Regions from separate parts of the Streptomyces sp. NPDC005955 genome, predicted to be linked through region 3. Evidence: riboswitches for the same ligand, from Rfam matches in the RefSeq annotation. Region 3 holds a riboswitch; each other region holds the start of a gene.

Region 1 (4,021 bases), on a different contig from region 3:
ATCGTCGTGACCCTCCGATCGGCGGCCCGCCACGTCCTGCCCCAGTTCACCGAGCGGACCTCCTGGGGCCCGCGCACGCTCGACCCGTACGGAAAGCTGCTGGACGAGCGGATCGTGATGCTGGGCACCCCCATCGACGACGCCGCGGCGAACGACGTGACGGCCCAACTGATGCACCTGGAACACGCGGCGCCCGACCGGGACGTCTCGCTGTACCTCAACTCGCCCGGCGGCTCGTTCACGGCCATGACCGCGATCTACGACACGATGCGCTTCATCACCTGCGACGTGGAGACGATCTGCCTGGGACAGGCCGCCTCCGCGGCGGCCGTCCTCCTGGCGGCGGGCACGCCGGGCAAGCGACTCGCCCTGCCCGGGGCGCGGGTGATGCTCCATCAGCCCTCGCTGGCCGAACCCGTCCGGGGCCGGGCCGACGACCTGGCGGCCCGGGCCGACGAGCTCCAGCGCACCCGCGACCTGCTGGAGGAACTGCTGACCCGGCACACCGGGCAGCCGCGCGAGCGGGTGGCCGCGGACATCGAGCGCGACCTGTTCCTCGATGCGCCCCGGGCCCTGGAGTACGGACTGGTCGACCGGATCGTGCCGAACCGCAAGGGCACCCCTGCGGTGCCGGCCACCCGGTAGGCGACGGTGGTTCCCGACCTGCCCCCGCTGCCGGCGCTGACCCGTGCCGAAGGGGAACTCATCGACCGGTACCTGGAAGCCGTGGACCTGCTCGGCCGGATCAACCCCGCGCGCGCCGACGACACCTATCGAGGCTTGCGCGCCGCGCAGGCGCTCGTCGGCAAGGCCGTGGAGCTGCGGGACGCGCTGGCGCTGATGCACCAGCGCGGCGAGAGCCAGGTGCACGCCGACACGCTGGCCCGTGCGCTGCGCACCCTGGACGGCGTACGACGGGCGGCGCGCGTCGGGGTGCCACCGGACGGCAACTGACCCGGCGTCCGGAAGTCACCTGAAACGACCCGGACGAGGTACCCCCGATCAGCGTATTAAAGGGTAGACATCCATGGGGTTCCGACTTGCTTCATATGTCTACCCGATCCTTAGCAAACGACGTTTCACCGCTGGTACAGACGTCGTCCGATGTCCGCGGCTCCGCCCGCTCGGAGGACTGTCCACCTGAACGGGTCAGGGGTGAGGAGACTCACAAACCAGCGGTAACGTTCGGTTTTTCGGGTGTTCATGCGTGAAGATCCCTTCCGACGACAAGCCCCCGCCACAGCGGCGGGGCGGTCCGGGCGGACGCCGAGTCCTGCCGCCGCCCGGACGCCAGGTCGACAGGAGTGGATCGGCAGGAGTGGAGGACCCGAGCAAGACGGGCCGCCGGAGAGATCCGGGCGGGCCCTTGGGGTGAAGCCGCGTGAGCGGCCGGGCATCTTCGCCTGCCCGAACCCGACAGGTCATCCTTCACAGGCGGCTGACGAAGGGTTGCGCAATGACTGCGCTCAATCGTGTCCCGTCGCTGCTGACCAGGGCCGGAACGGCCTCGGCTCTGACGCTCGTCGCCGTGGGCGGCGGCATAGTGGCTCCCGGCGCCGCCTCAGAGGCGTCCGCCGCGACGTCCGCGACCAAGGCACTCAAGGTGGCCGCCTCGAAGAAGGGCGCTCCCTACCGGTACGGCGCGACCGGGCCGAGCAGATTCGACTGCTCCGGACTCACGCTGTACTCGTACAAGAAGGCGGGCAAGAGCCTGCCCCGTACGGCTGCGGGCCAGTACAACAAGACCAAGCGCGTGAAGGCGAGCAACCGCAGCAAGGGAGACCTGGTCTTCTTCTACTCGGGCAGCAACGTCTACCACGTCGGCATCTACGCCGGCGGCGGCAAGATGTGGCACTCCCCGAAAACCGGCGACGTGGTACGGCTCACGAAGATCTGGACCAAGAGCGTCAAGTACGGACGGGTGCGGTGAGCGATGCGACGAACTGAGCGGGGCGCACGGGGACCCGTGTGCTGACCGTCTGACGGGGTGGGGAACGGGGCGTGTGCGTTCCCCACCCTTTCGGTCCCCGCTGAAGCGCCCCGGACCGGTTACCCATGACACATGACTGATGACCGGTCCGAGCGTCCCCCCGCGGAGAGCTCGGTGCAGCGGGCCAACCGGAACTTCGGGGAACTCCTCCAGGAACTCCGCGTCACCCAGACCGGTGTGCAGATCCTCTTCGCCTTCCTGCTGACCCTCGCGTTCACGCCCCGCTTCCCGTCCCTCGACCTCGTGCAGCGCAGCACGTACGTGGTCTCCCTGTGCCTGGCGGTCCTCGCCGCGGCCCTGTTCACGGCCCCCGCGGCGATCCACCGCTACCTGTTCCGACGGGGCGCCAAGCCCGACATCGTGTGGGTGTCCTCCCGGCTCACCGAACTCGGACTGGGGGCGTTGTCCCTGGCGCTCACCGGATCGGTGCTGCTCGCGGTGGACGTGGCCGTGGGCCGCGCCGGGGGCGTCCTCGCCGCCGCGGGCACCCTGGCGGTGTGCGCGGGGCTGTGGGTCGTCCTGCCCTGGCAGGTGCTGCGGCGTCTGAACCGCCGCTCGGCCGCACGGGCCCCGGGGGAGGGCGACGGACGGAATCCGGACGGGACCCCGGGGGCTCGGGGAGGGAGTCCGGGACCGGGCAGTGACGGCCCGCCCTGACCGGTTCTCGTCGTTGCGCACGCCCCCGCACCTCAGCGCTGGGCGGGACGGTCAGCCCGGGGCGAGCGCCACCACCGCTGCACGGGCAGCGCGATCCACACCGTCTTGCCGCCCTCGGGGGTGGGACTGACGGACAGCCGACCCCCGTGTTCGACGGTGAGCGAGCGGATGATGGCCATGCCCCGGCCGTTGTCCTGCTGGACGGCCGCCGGGAGGCGCTGGGGGTGGCGTGGATGGCTGTCGGTGACCCCGACGCGCAGTTGCTCGTCCCTGAGCAGTTCCACGTCGACGGTGAACGTGGGCGACTGACCGAGGGTGTGCTGGATCGCGTTGGTCGCCAACTCCGACACGATCAGTCGGACCGTGTCGGTCACCCCCGTATCGGCGGGGAGGCCCCAGTCCGCGAGGACGTCACTCACGTAGGCACGCGCGACGGGGACCGAAGCGGGCTCGCTCGGCAGGGTTACGGATGCTTCCTGATGGTCTGCCATGGCGACGTCGTCCCTTTCCCACCGGGACCGGACTCCGGCGTGAGGCGGATGGTTCGCGGACGGTCCCGGACTGGTGCTGCGGCCAGCCTGCCATCTGCGCGCCGGTCACGGGGGCCGATCCACGAGGATGTGCATATATCTGTCGCTCGAAGCGGTGAACTCTTCCGCGCCGGGCGGCAAGTCCGGCAGTACGCCCCTTCGCCACCTCCGCACGCCGCTCGCGCCCCCCATCGTCGCGGCATCCTCTACCGTCTGGCGGTGGGCCACCCCCGGCCGGAAGGAGTCGGCCATGCAGCACCGCCCCGCCGTGCGCCGCCGCAAACTCGGCTCCGAGCTGCGCCGGTTGCGCCTCGATGCGGACCTCACCAGCGGGGAGGCCGCGCGGCGAGCGGGCTGGAACCAGTCGAAGGTGAGCCGGATCGAGACCGCGCGCAGCGGCGTGAAGGCCGATGACGTGCGGCTCCTCCTCGACCTCTACCGGGTCGACGACGCGTCGCTGCGGGACCTGCTGCTCGCGCTCGCCGAACCGGACGGCGCGTCCGGCCACCGCTGGTGGCACGACTACCGGCAGTTGCTGCCGCCCGCCTACCGGGACTTCATCTGTCTGGAGGAGCAGGCGAACCGGGTGCGCACCCTGGAGACCGTGGTGGTGCCGGGGCTGCTCCAGACCCCCGGCTACGCACGGGCGGTGACCCGGGCCTCGGTGGTGGGCCTTCCGGAGGGGGAGCTCGAACGGCTGGTGGACGTGCGGCTCGCCCGGCAGGAGGTACTGCGCCGCGCGGCGCCGCCCCGGCTCGAAGCGGTCCTGGACGAGGCGGTGCTGCGGCGCCCGGTCGGCGGGTCCGCCGTGATGGCGGGGCAACTCGACCACCTGCTCGCGACG
Region 2 (4,021 bases), on a different contig from region 3:
GTTCCTACCGTGCCGCGTTGGCCCCGCGGGCCTGCCCGCTGGCCCGGTGCGACTGCCACATCGGGTACGTCCACCTGGAGACGCTGCCCCTGTACGACGTGTTCGCCGGCGGGGTGCTGGAGCGGATACCCGCGGGTCCCGGCCCCCGGTGACGCGGGAGCCGGGACCCGCGTCACCGGGCGGGGCGGCCGCCGCTCAGAGCGGCAGCAGGTCGGGGCGCTTGGCCGCGACGTGGTCACCGGACGACTCGCCGCGCAGGCGCCGTCCGATCCAGGGCACCAGGTACTCGCGGGCCCAGTGGATGTCGTCGCGCCGTACTTCGAGGGTGCCGCGGGGCGGCAGCGGGGGCCAGGGCTGGTCGGGGTCGGCGGGGACCCCGACCCGGAGGACCTGCCCGGCGCGCAGGGCGACCCGGGTGTGGCCCTCGGGCGAGAGGTGCAGCCGGTCCTCGTCCCAGGCGCGGCGGTCCTGGACGCTCTTCAGGGACCACAGGTCGAGGACGGGGCAGTCGTAGCGGTCGGCGATGGCCCGCACATGGCCGTTGTAGGTGGCGATCTTGCCGCGCAGGTGCTTGAGGAGGGGGACGCCACGGGTGTCGAAGCCGGTGGTGACCATGACCGTGCCGACGGACGAGGCCAGATCGGCGACGGCCCGTTCGAACCGCTCGGCCACCTCGTCGGGGTCGGTGCCCGGCCGGATGATGTCGTTGCCGCCCGCGCTGAAGGTCACCAGGTCGGGCGCGAGTTGCCGGGCCCGGGGGATCTGCTCCTCGACGATCTGATCGAGGAGTCTGCCGCGGACGGCGAGGTTGGCGTAGCGGAAGGTGGGTTCGGGTAGCCGGTCGCCGAGGAGGACGGCCAGCCGGTCGGCCCATCCCACGAACGTACCGTCGGGGCCGGGGTCTCCGACGCCTTCCGTGAAGCTGTCGCCGACGGCTGCGTAGGACCGGATGTCGTCAAGGGCGAGGAATGTCGACTCTGCTGTCACGTCGGCCCATTTTTCACCTCCCCACGTGACCTACGCCACCGTAATAATGCGCCATTGGGGCTTGACGGCACGTGATAAAGGCCATGCGCCCCATTTCGTCGAGTCGGGAATAGCAGCTCCCCGGCCCCCTCGACTCCCCTCGCCCCCACTCGACACTGCTGCCGACGTGCGACGCGGGGCCGTATCCGCCGATACGGCCCCGCGGGGTGCTGGTGCGGCCGGTGGCCGCGGGGGGTCAGATCGCGACGCCCTTCGACCGCAGGTAGGACAGCGGGTCGATGTCGGAGCCGTAGGCCGGGGAGGTGCGGATCTCGAAGTGCAGGTGCGGTCCGGTGCTGTTGCCGGTGGAGCCCGCGGTGCCGATCTGCTGGCCGCCCGAGACGGACTGGCCGGCCGAGACGCCGAGCTGCGAGAGGTGGGCGTACTGGGCGTACTTGCCGTCGGCGAGCTGGATGACGACCTGGTTGCCGTAGGCGCCCGCCCAACCGGCGGAGACGACGGTGCCGGGACCGACGGCCTTGAGCGGGGTGCCGGAGGGGACGCTGAAGTCGACGCCGGTGTGGTAGCCGCTGGACCACATGCTGCCGGAGGCGCGGTACGGCGTGCCCACACCGCTCGCGACCGGCAGCGTGTAGCCGCCGGCGCTCGCGGTGGCGGCCGGCGCCTGGGCCGCGACGGGCACGGCCTTCGGGGCGGCGGGCTTCGGAGCGGCGGGCTTCGGGGCGGCGGGGGCCGCGGGGGTCGCCTGCTCGGGCTGCGCGGCCCGGGGAGCGGCGGGCTTCGGCTCAGCGGCCTTCGGCGCGGCGGCCTGGGGGGCGGCGGGCTTCGGCGCGGCCGGCTTCGGCGCGGTGGCCGTGGCGGCGGCCTTGCCGCCGAGGGTGAGCTTGAGGCCGGGGGTGATCAGATCGGGGTTCGATCCGACGACGGTCCGGTTGTCCTGGTACAGCCGCTGCCAACCGCCGCGCAGGTCCTGGTCGTCAGCGATCTTCGACAGGTGGTCGCCGACCTTGACGGCGTAGGTCGTGAGCCCGGCGCGCTGCTGCGCGGGCGCCTCGGGGGCGGTCTGGGCCGCCACGGCGACCGAGGTCGCGGGGGCGAGCGCGGAGGCGGACTGCGGGGTCGCGGCCTGGGCCTGGGTGGCGCCGATCAGCGGCAGCGCGAGCGCTGCCGCGCCACCGGTTCCGGCGATGGCGATCGTCCGGGCGAGCCGGGCGGACTTGGGGCGGCGGTGCTTTCCCGTCGCGGGCATGGTGCGTTCCTCTCCGGCGCCTACGAGGTGAGCTGTCGGGTTCGGGCTGGAGCTGCCCGGCCGCGCTCGCGCGGCTTCACCCCGAGCCGGTCCGGTCGCCCGGATGCGGCGTACTGCGTGTGGGTTCCCCGCTCCTGCCGATGTCGGGTGGTGAGATGGGCTACCGAGCGGCGGCAGGACTAGGCGTCCGCCCGGAGTGAGCGTGACGCTAAGCGAGCGGGAACGGCCCGGACAACCGAGCACCCGTCAGCGGCCTGCGATTTCTTGATCCTCGCCGTCCGTTCCGGTCACCCTGCGTCGATGGCGGCGGGGTTCGCGGACGCCAATTCCCGGGCCGGGGCGGGCAGCCGACGAACCGGCGATCACCACCCACCGTGACCACTATGATCCCGGTCACGACGCATCCCCCTAGGGTGCCTTATTTCCTGTCCAGTTGAGCCAAAGCCGCCCAATCCGACCAAAGGCGCAAATCATCCTTTCGCCGGTGGATTCCCTCGTGCATGACATGACCGGGGATCACCGACGAAAGCCCTCGTGCAAGGTGATTGTCCGAGCAAGTGATGTCGTATCGTCTGAAGCGCCCCGCCGACGGACGGCGCCGGCGGGGGACTGGGAGGAGCCCCCGTGACGCAGCAGATCCCGTCCACCGAGCCCGAACTGACCGGCGTGCGCAACTTCCGTGATCTGGGTGGTCTGCCGACCGCGGACGGCAGGCGGGTCCGACACGGGGTGCTGTTCCGCAGCGGCCACCTCGCCCACGCGACCGACGAGGACCGTCGGTACCTGACCGGGCTGGGGCTGCACACGATCTTCGACTTCCGCAACGACGCCGACCGCGGGCTCGACGGCCATGACGTGGAACTGCCCGGCGTGCGCAACGTCAACCTGCCGCTGAGCGACCCGGCCGACGGCGCGGAGTTCTGGCGGATGGTGCGCCGGGGCGACCTCGCCCAGCTCCGTGACCTCCTGGCCGGGGGACGGGCCGTCGAGCAGATGGTCACGTCGTACCGCGTACTGATCGAGGAGCGGACCGTGGAGCACGCACGGGTGCTGCGGGCGGTCGCGGAGGACAGCGTGCCGGCGCTCCTACACTGTGCGGCGGGCAAGGACCGGGCGGGCCTGTCCATCGCCGTCACCCTGCTCGCCCTCGGCGTCGAACGGGACGCGATCGAGGAGGACTACCTGAAGTCCAACGCCGCGCACCGCCGGTACCGGGTGCAGCGCAGCGCGGACGCGGTCGACGGGTACGCGCCGGAGGTGATGGAGTTGCTGAGCCCGCTGTTCGACGCACGCTCGGAGTACCTGGCGGCGGCCTTCGACAGCATCGATCGATGTTGGGGCGGCACGGACGCCTACCTGACCCGGGCCATCGGGCTCACGCCGGACCTGCGCGCCCGCCTCCGGTCCCGGCTGCTCGACTGACGTCAGCGCCGGGCCCCCGGGTGCACCGCGGGGCGCGGACACCGGGGGCCCGGCGCGTCCGCCACCGGGGTACCGGACCCGGGGCGGATCAGCTCACTTGGCCCCGACCTCGAAGAGCAGCCAGATGAAGGCGGCGACGAGGTGGCCGACCGCGACGTAGATGAGCAGGCGGATCCAGATGCTCGGCGGCATCTTGTCCTCGATGCGGGGGCGCTGGACCGGCTGGACCGCCGGGGGCGCCGCCGGGTCGGTGGGGGGAACGGGCTCGGTCATCGGAAGTCTCCCGGGGTGTGGACGTCCGTCGGGCCTAGGCACAGCGCGGCGGTCGGGCTCTGCAACAAGGTGTGCACGAAGAGGAGGTCG
Region 3 (4,021 bases):
GCCACCGAACCGCTGCGTCTCGGCGGCCGGGACATCGAGCGGGGGGACCCGGTGCTGGTGGTGCTCGCCGCGGCGGACCGCGACCCGGCCCGCTTCGACCGGCCCGACACCCTGGACCTGACCCGGCGGGACAATCCGCACCTCGGATACGGCCACGGGATCCACTACTGCCTCGGCGCGCCACTGGCCCGGTTGGAGGGTCGCGCCGCGCTGGTCACCCTGCTGCGCAGGCTGCCTGACCTGCAACTCGCCGCTGCTCCGGAGGAATTGCGGTGGCGCGGCGGCCTCATCATGCGGGGCCTGCGGACGTTGCCCGTGCGGTTCGCTCCGGCCGCCGTGACCAGCAGTGGTGACGTCAGATCAGTTCCGTGATGCCTGCGTGATCTGCGCTGCATTGACTTGTGACAGGCGTTCGACTCCGGCTACCTTCACGACGAATCGGCCGCCCCCAGCCGCCGTGTTCGGTCCTGCTGTCGTACGAAAGGCCACCGCATGCTCTCCGGGAACGGTCGTCATCGACGCCCCCGACAGGCCCCCCCTCTGGTCGTTGCGGCCGGGGTGACCAGCTCCGCGATCGTCCTTCCGCTGCTCGGTGCGAGCGGTGCGACCGCGGCGGAGGCAGCGACCTGGGACCGGCTCGCGGAGTGCGAGAGCGGCGGCGCGTGGAGCGCGAACGACGCCAACGGCTTCTACGGCGGTCTCCAGCTCACCCAGGAGGCGTGGGAGAAGCACGGCGGGCTCACCTACGCGGTCAGTCCCGACCAGGCCAGCCGGTCCCAGCAGATCACCGTGGGCGAGCGCATCCTGGCCGCGCAGGGACCCGCCGCCTGGCCGGGGTGCGGCGAAGCCGTGGGTCTCGTCAAGGGCGGCCCGGCGGCGGCCGTGGACCCGGGCGTTCCGTCCAAGTCGGACAAGGGGAACAAGGGCAGCGCGGTCATCGACACCGCCCCGGGCGGGGTGGCCGCCGGCAAGTCGGACGGGTCCCGTTCCACCGCGGACCGGCCCGCGTCCCAGACCCCCCGACCGGCGGAGACGACGGAACCCGGTTCCTCGACCTCGCCGAGCGCTTCGGAGGACGCCTCCGGTTCCGCCGCTCCCTCCGACGGCGCCACTTCCCCCGGCGCCACGGGTTCTTCGGGACCCTCGGACTCCGCCGACCCCTCGGACCCGTCGAGTTCCTCCCCGTCGTCCGAGGCGTCCCCGGGGGAGTCCTCGTCGAGCGGCGACCCGGGAGACGGGACGCCCGGCAAGGGCACCGGCAGCGAGTCGGCCGAGCCCGGCTCGTCGTCCCCCTCGCCCGGCGCCTCCGACGCGGCCACGGACGCCTCGGCGACGACCGGGGCGAAGGAGGGTTCGGGCCGTCACCGCGGCGCCCCGGCGGCCGAGGAGGCCGCCGCCTCCCGGGAGGGCGACAGTGCGGCGGAGCACGCTTCGCGCAGCAGTGCATCCCGTGACGAACTGGACAAGTCGTACACGGTGCAGTCCGGTGACAACCTGTCGGCGATCGCCGACTCCCAGGGCGTCGAGGGGGGTTGGTCGACCCTCTACGACAGCAACAAGGGCACCGTCGGAACCGACCCCGACCTCATCCTCCCTGGCCAGAGCCTTGACCTGGCGCCCGAAGCGCCCGAAAAGAAGCAGTAGTTCGCTCGTTAATGTCCGTTTTGAGGTGTGGGGCGGAAGTGAGACATGGGTCTCATCGACCCGGCTGAGCTTTGAGTTTCGGCCCGCCCCATGCCTACGGTCAGGGCCGTTCGCCAATGCGGGCACCGACCTCCGTCACGCCGAATCCTGCCGACGGAAGTTCGGGAAAAGTCGACGCGTGAAGCGCCGTGGGCAGGAGCGGGGGACCCAAGGTAAGCGCCGGACGGGGTCGTTCGGGGAGTCGAATGAGACTCCCCGGGAGACGACCGGACGGCTAGGGGTGGAGCCGCGCGCTGGACGCGCGGCCGGGCACTCACTCGGCCCGAACCCGACAGCTCACCTCGTATGGCGTCGGTGAGGGGATGTCTTCATGCTGCTTTCCGGCAAGGGCAAGCACCGCAAGCCCAGCAAGGCCACTCGTATCGTCACCCTCGCGGGGGTCACCGGAGCGGCCGTCGCCGCCCCGCTGCTGACGGCGACCAGTGCGTCCGCCGCCACCGCCGCCGAGTGGGACCGCGTCGCCCAGTGCGAGTCGGGCGGCAACTGGTCCATCAACACCGGCAACGGTTACTACGGCGGCGTCCAGTTCTCCGCCTCCACCTGGGCCGCCTTCGGTGGGACCAAGTACGCGCCCACTGCCAACCTGGCCACCAAGGCCCAGCAGATCGAGATAGCCGAGAAGGTCCTCGCCGGCCAGGGCAAGGGTGCCTGGCCGAGCTGTGGCGTCGGCCTCTCCAGCACCCCCTACGGTGGCGGCGCCGCCGAGCAGCCCAAGCCGCAGACCCAGCAGCCGCAGCAGAGCGCCCCGGTGCAGCAGGCCCAGCCGAAGCAGCAGCAGCCGCAGCAGACCGAGCAGCGCGCCTCCCGCGCCGAGGACCGCGCCCCGGCCGCCCCGGCGCAGCCCGCCAAGCCGGCCGCGCCGACCAAGACGGTCGAGACCCCGACCGGCAAGAAGGTCGCGAAGGGCGACGGCGAGTACAAGGTCGTCAGCGGCGACTCGCTCAGTGCCATCGCCGAGGCCGAGGGCGTCAAGGGCGGCTGGCAGAAGCTGTACGAGCTGAACGACGACATCGTCGACGACGCCGACTTCATCTACCCGGGCCAGCAGCTCCACCTCTCCTGACCCCCGCTGAACCGGTGGTCACCGCAGGGCCCCACGGGCCCCACGGGACCACTCCCGGCTCCGGCCCGCCCCGGTCGTGAGCCGCACCCCCCGGTCCCGGGCCGTGCCCCGGCCCGGCCGGGAACCCGTCCCCTCGGGTCAGTCCGCCCCGGTGTGCCGCCCCCGTGCACCGGGGCGGCGGTGCGTTCCCGGCCGGCCGGGGACGCGTTGCGCCCCGAACGCGTCGGAGCTCAGGTGTGGGACCCCGAGCACATTTGTTTGCCGACGGAACAATTTGGTTTCCGTTTGTCCACGAGCCGGGCGGCCGGGTGGCCGAAGTCCCGGGGGCCGTTAGGCTCAGGGGCGGCGGGGCCACCGGCCCCGCATCACTGCGTCACATCCCAGAAGGAGATGCTCGTGCCGTCCATCGACGTCGTCGTAGCCCGGGAAATCCTGGACTCCCGAGGCAATCCCACGGTCGAGGTCGAGGTGGGCCTCGATGACGGCAGCACCGGCCGTGCCGCCGTACCGTCCGGCGCCTCCACGGGCGCCTTCGAGGCCCTGGAGCTGCGTGACGGTGACGCCAACCGCTACGGCGGCAAGGGCGTCGAGAAGGCCGTCCTCGCGGTCATCGAGCAGATCGGCCCGGAGCTCGTCGGTTACGACGCCACCGAGCAGCGCCTGATCGACCAGGCCATGTTCGACCTGGACGCCACCCCGGACAAGTCCTCGCTCGGCGCCAACGCCATCCTCGGCGTCTCGCTCGCCGTGGCGCACGCCGCCTCCGAGGCCAGCGACCTGCCGCTGTTCCGCTACCTGGGCGGCCCCAACGCGCACCTCCTGCCGGTGCCGATGATGAACATCCTGAACGGCGGCTCGCACGCCGACTCCAACGTGGACATCCAGGAGTTCATGATCGCGCCGATCGGCGCCGAGTCCTTCTCCGAGGCCCTGCGCTGGGGCACCGAGGTCTACCACACCCTCAAGAAGGTCCTGAAGTCGAAGGGCCTCGCCACCGGCCTCGGCGACGAGGGCGGCTTCGCCCCGAACCTCGGCTCCAACCGCGAGGCCCTGGACCTGATCCTCGAAGCGATCAAGGAAGCCGGTTACGTCCCCGGCCAGCAGGTCGCCCTGGCGCTCGACGTCGCCGCCTCCGAGTTCTACAAGGACGGCGTCTACCTCTTCGAGGGCAAGGAGCGCACCGCCGCCGAGATGACGGACTACTACGCCGAGCTCGTCGACGCGTACCCCCTCGTCTCCATCGAGGACCCGCTG

What was found. A riboswitch is a leader RNA that binds a small molecule or an ion and turns the genes downstream of it on or off. The one in region 3 is predicted to bind cyclic di-AMP.
Region 1: it holds a riboswitch for cyclic di-AMP, as region 3 does, so the genes downstream of both, ACFYOU_RS27735 (C40 family peptidase) here and ACFYOU_RS02865 (transglycosylase family protein) in region 3, are expected to answer to the same signal.
Region 2: it holds a riboswitch for cyclic di-AMP, as region 3 does, so the genes downstream of both, ACFYOU_RS28830 (peptidoglycan DD-metalloendopeptidase family protein) here and ACFYOU_RS02865 (transglycosylase family protein) in region 3, are expected to answer to the same signal.

The regions. Positions count from the first base shown of each region.
Region 1 covers NZ_JBIAIF010000014.1:116,149-120,169, reverse strand. Annotated here, with positions in the region: gene ACFYOU_RS27745 (ATP-dependent Clp protease proteolytic subunit) at 7-645, shown strand; gene ACFYOU_RS27740 (hypothetical protein) at 652-954, shown strand; cyclic di-AMP (ydaO/yuaA leader) riboswitch at 1,255-1,452, shown strand; gene ACFYOU_RS27735 (C40 family peptidase) at 1,457-1,930, shown strand; gene ACFYOU_RS27730 (DUF6328 family protein) at 2,063-2,647, shown strand; gene ACFYOU_RS27725 (ATP-binding protein) at 2,680-3,138, opposite strand; gene ACFYOU_RS27720 (Scr1 family TA system antitoxin-like transcriptional regulator) at 3,428-4,021, shown strand, end outside.
Region 2 covers NZ_JBIAIF010000015.1:159,719-163,739, forward strand. Annotated here, with positions in the region: gene ACFYOU_RS28820 (STM4011 family radical SAM protein) at 1-152, shown strand, start outside; gene ACFYOU_RS28825 (SGNH/GDSL hydrolase family protein) at 196-987, opposite strand; gene ACFYOU_RS28830 (peptidoglycan DD-metalloendopeptidase family protein) at 1,223-2,236, opposite strand; cyclic di-AMP (ydaO/yuaA leader) riboswitch at 2,241-2,399, opposite strand; gene ACFYOU_RS28835 (tyrosine-protein phosphatase) at 2,861-3,658, shown strand; gene ACFYOU_RS28840 (DUF6126 family protein) at 3,752-3,931, opposite strand; gene ACFYOU_RS28845 (cupin domain-containing protein) at 3,928-4,021, opposite strand, start outside.
Region 3 covers NZ_JBIAIF010000001.1:666,840-670,860, reverse strand. Annotated here, with positions in the region: gene ACFYOU_RS02875 (cytochrome P450) at 1-372, shown strand, start outside; gene ACFYOU_RS02870 (transglycosylase family protein) at 559-1,644, shown strand; cyclic di-AMP (ydaO/yuaA leader) riboswitch at 1,819-2,010, shown strand; gene ACFYOU_RS02865 (transglycosylase family protein) at 2,015-2,767, shown strand; gene eno (phosphopyruvate hydratase) at 3,164-4,021, shown strand, end outside.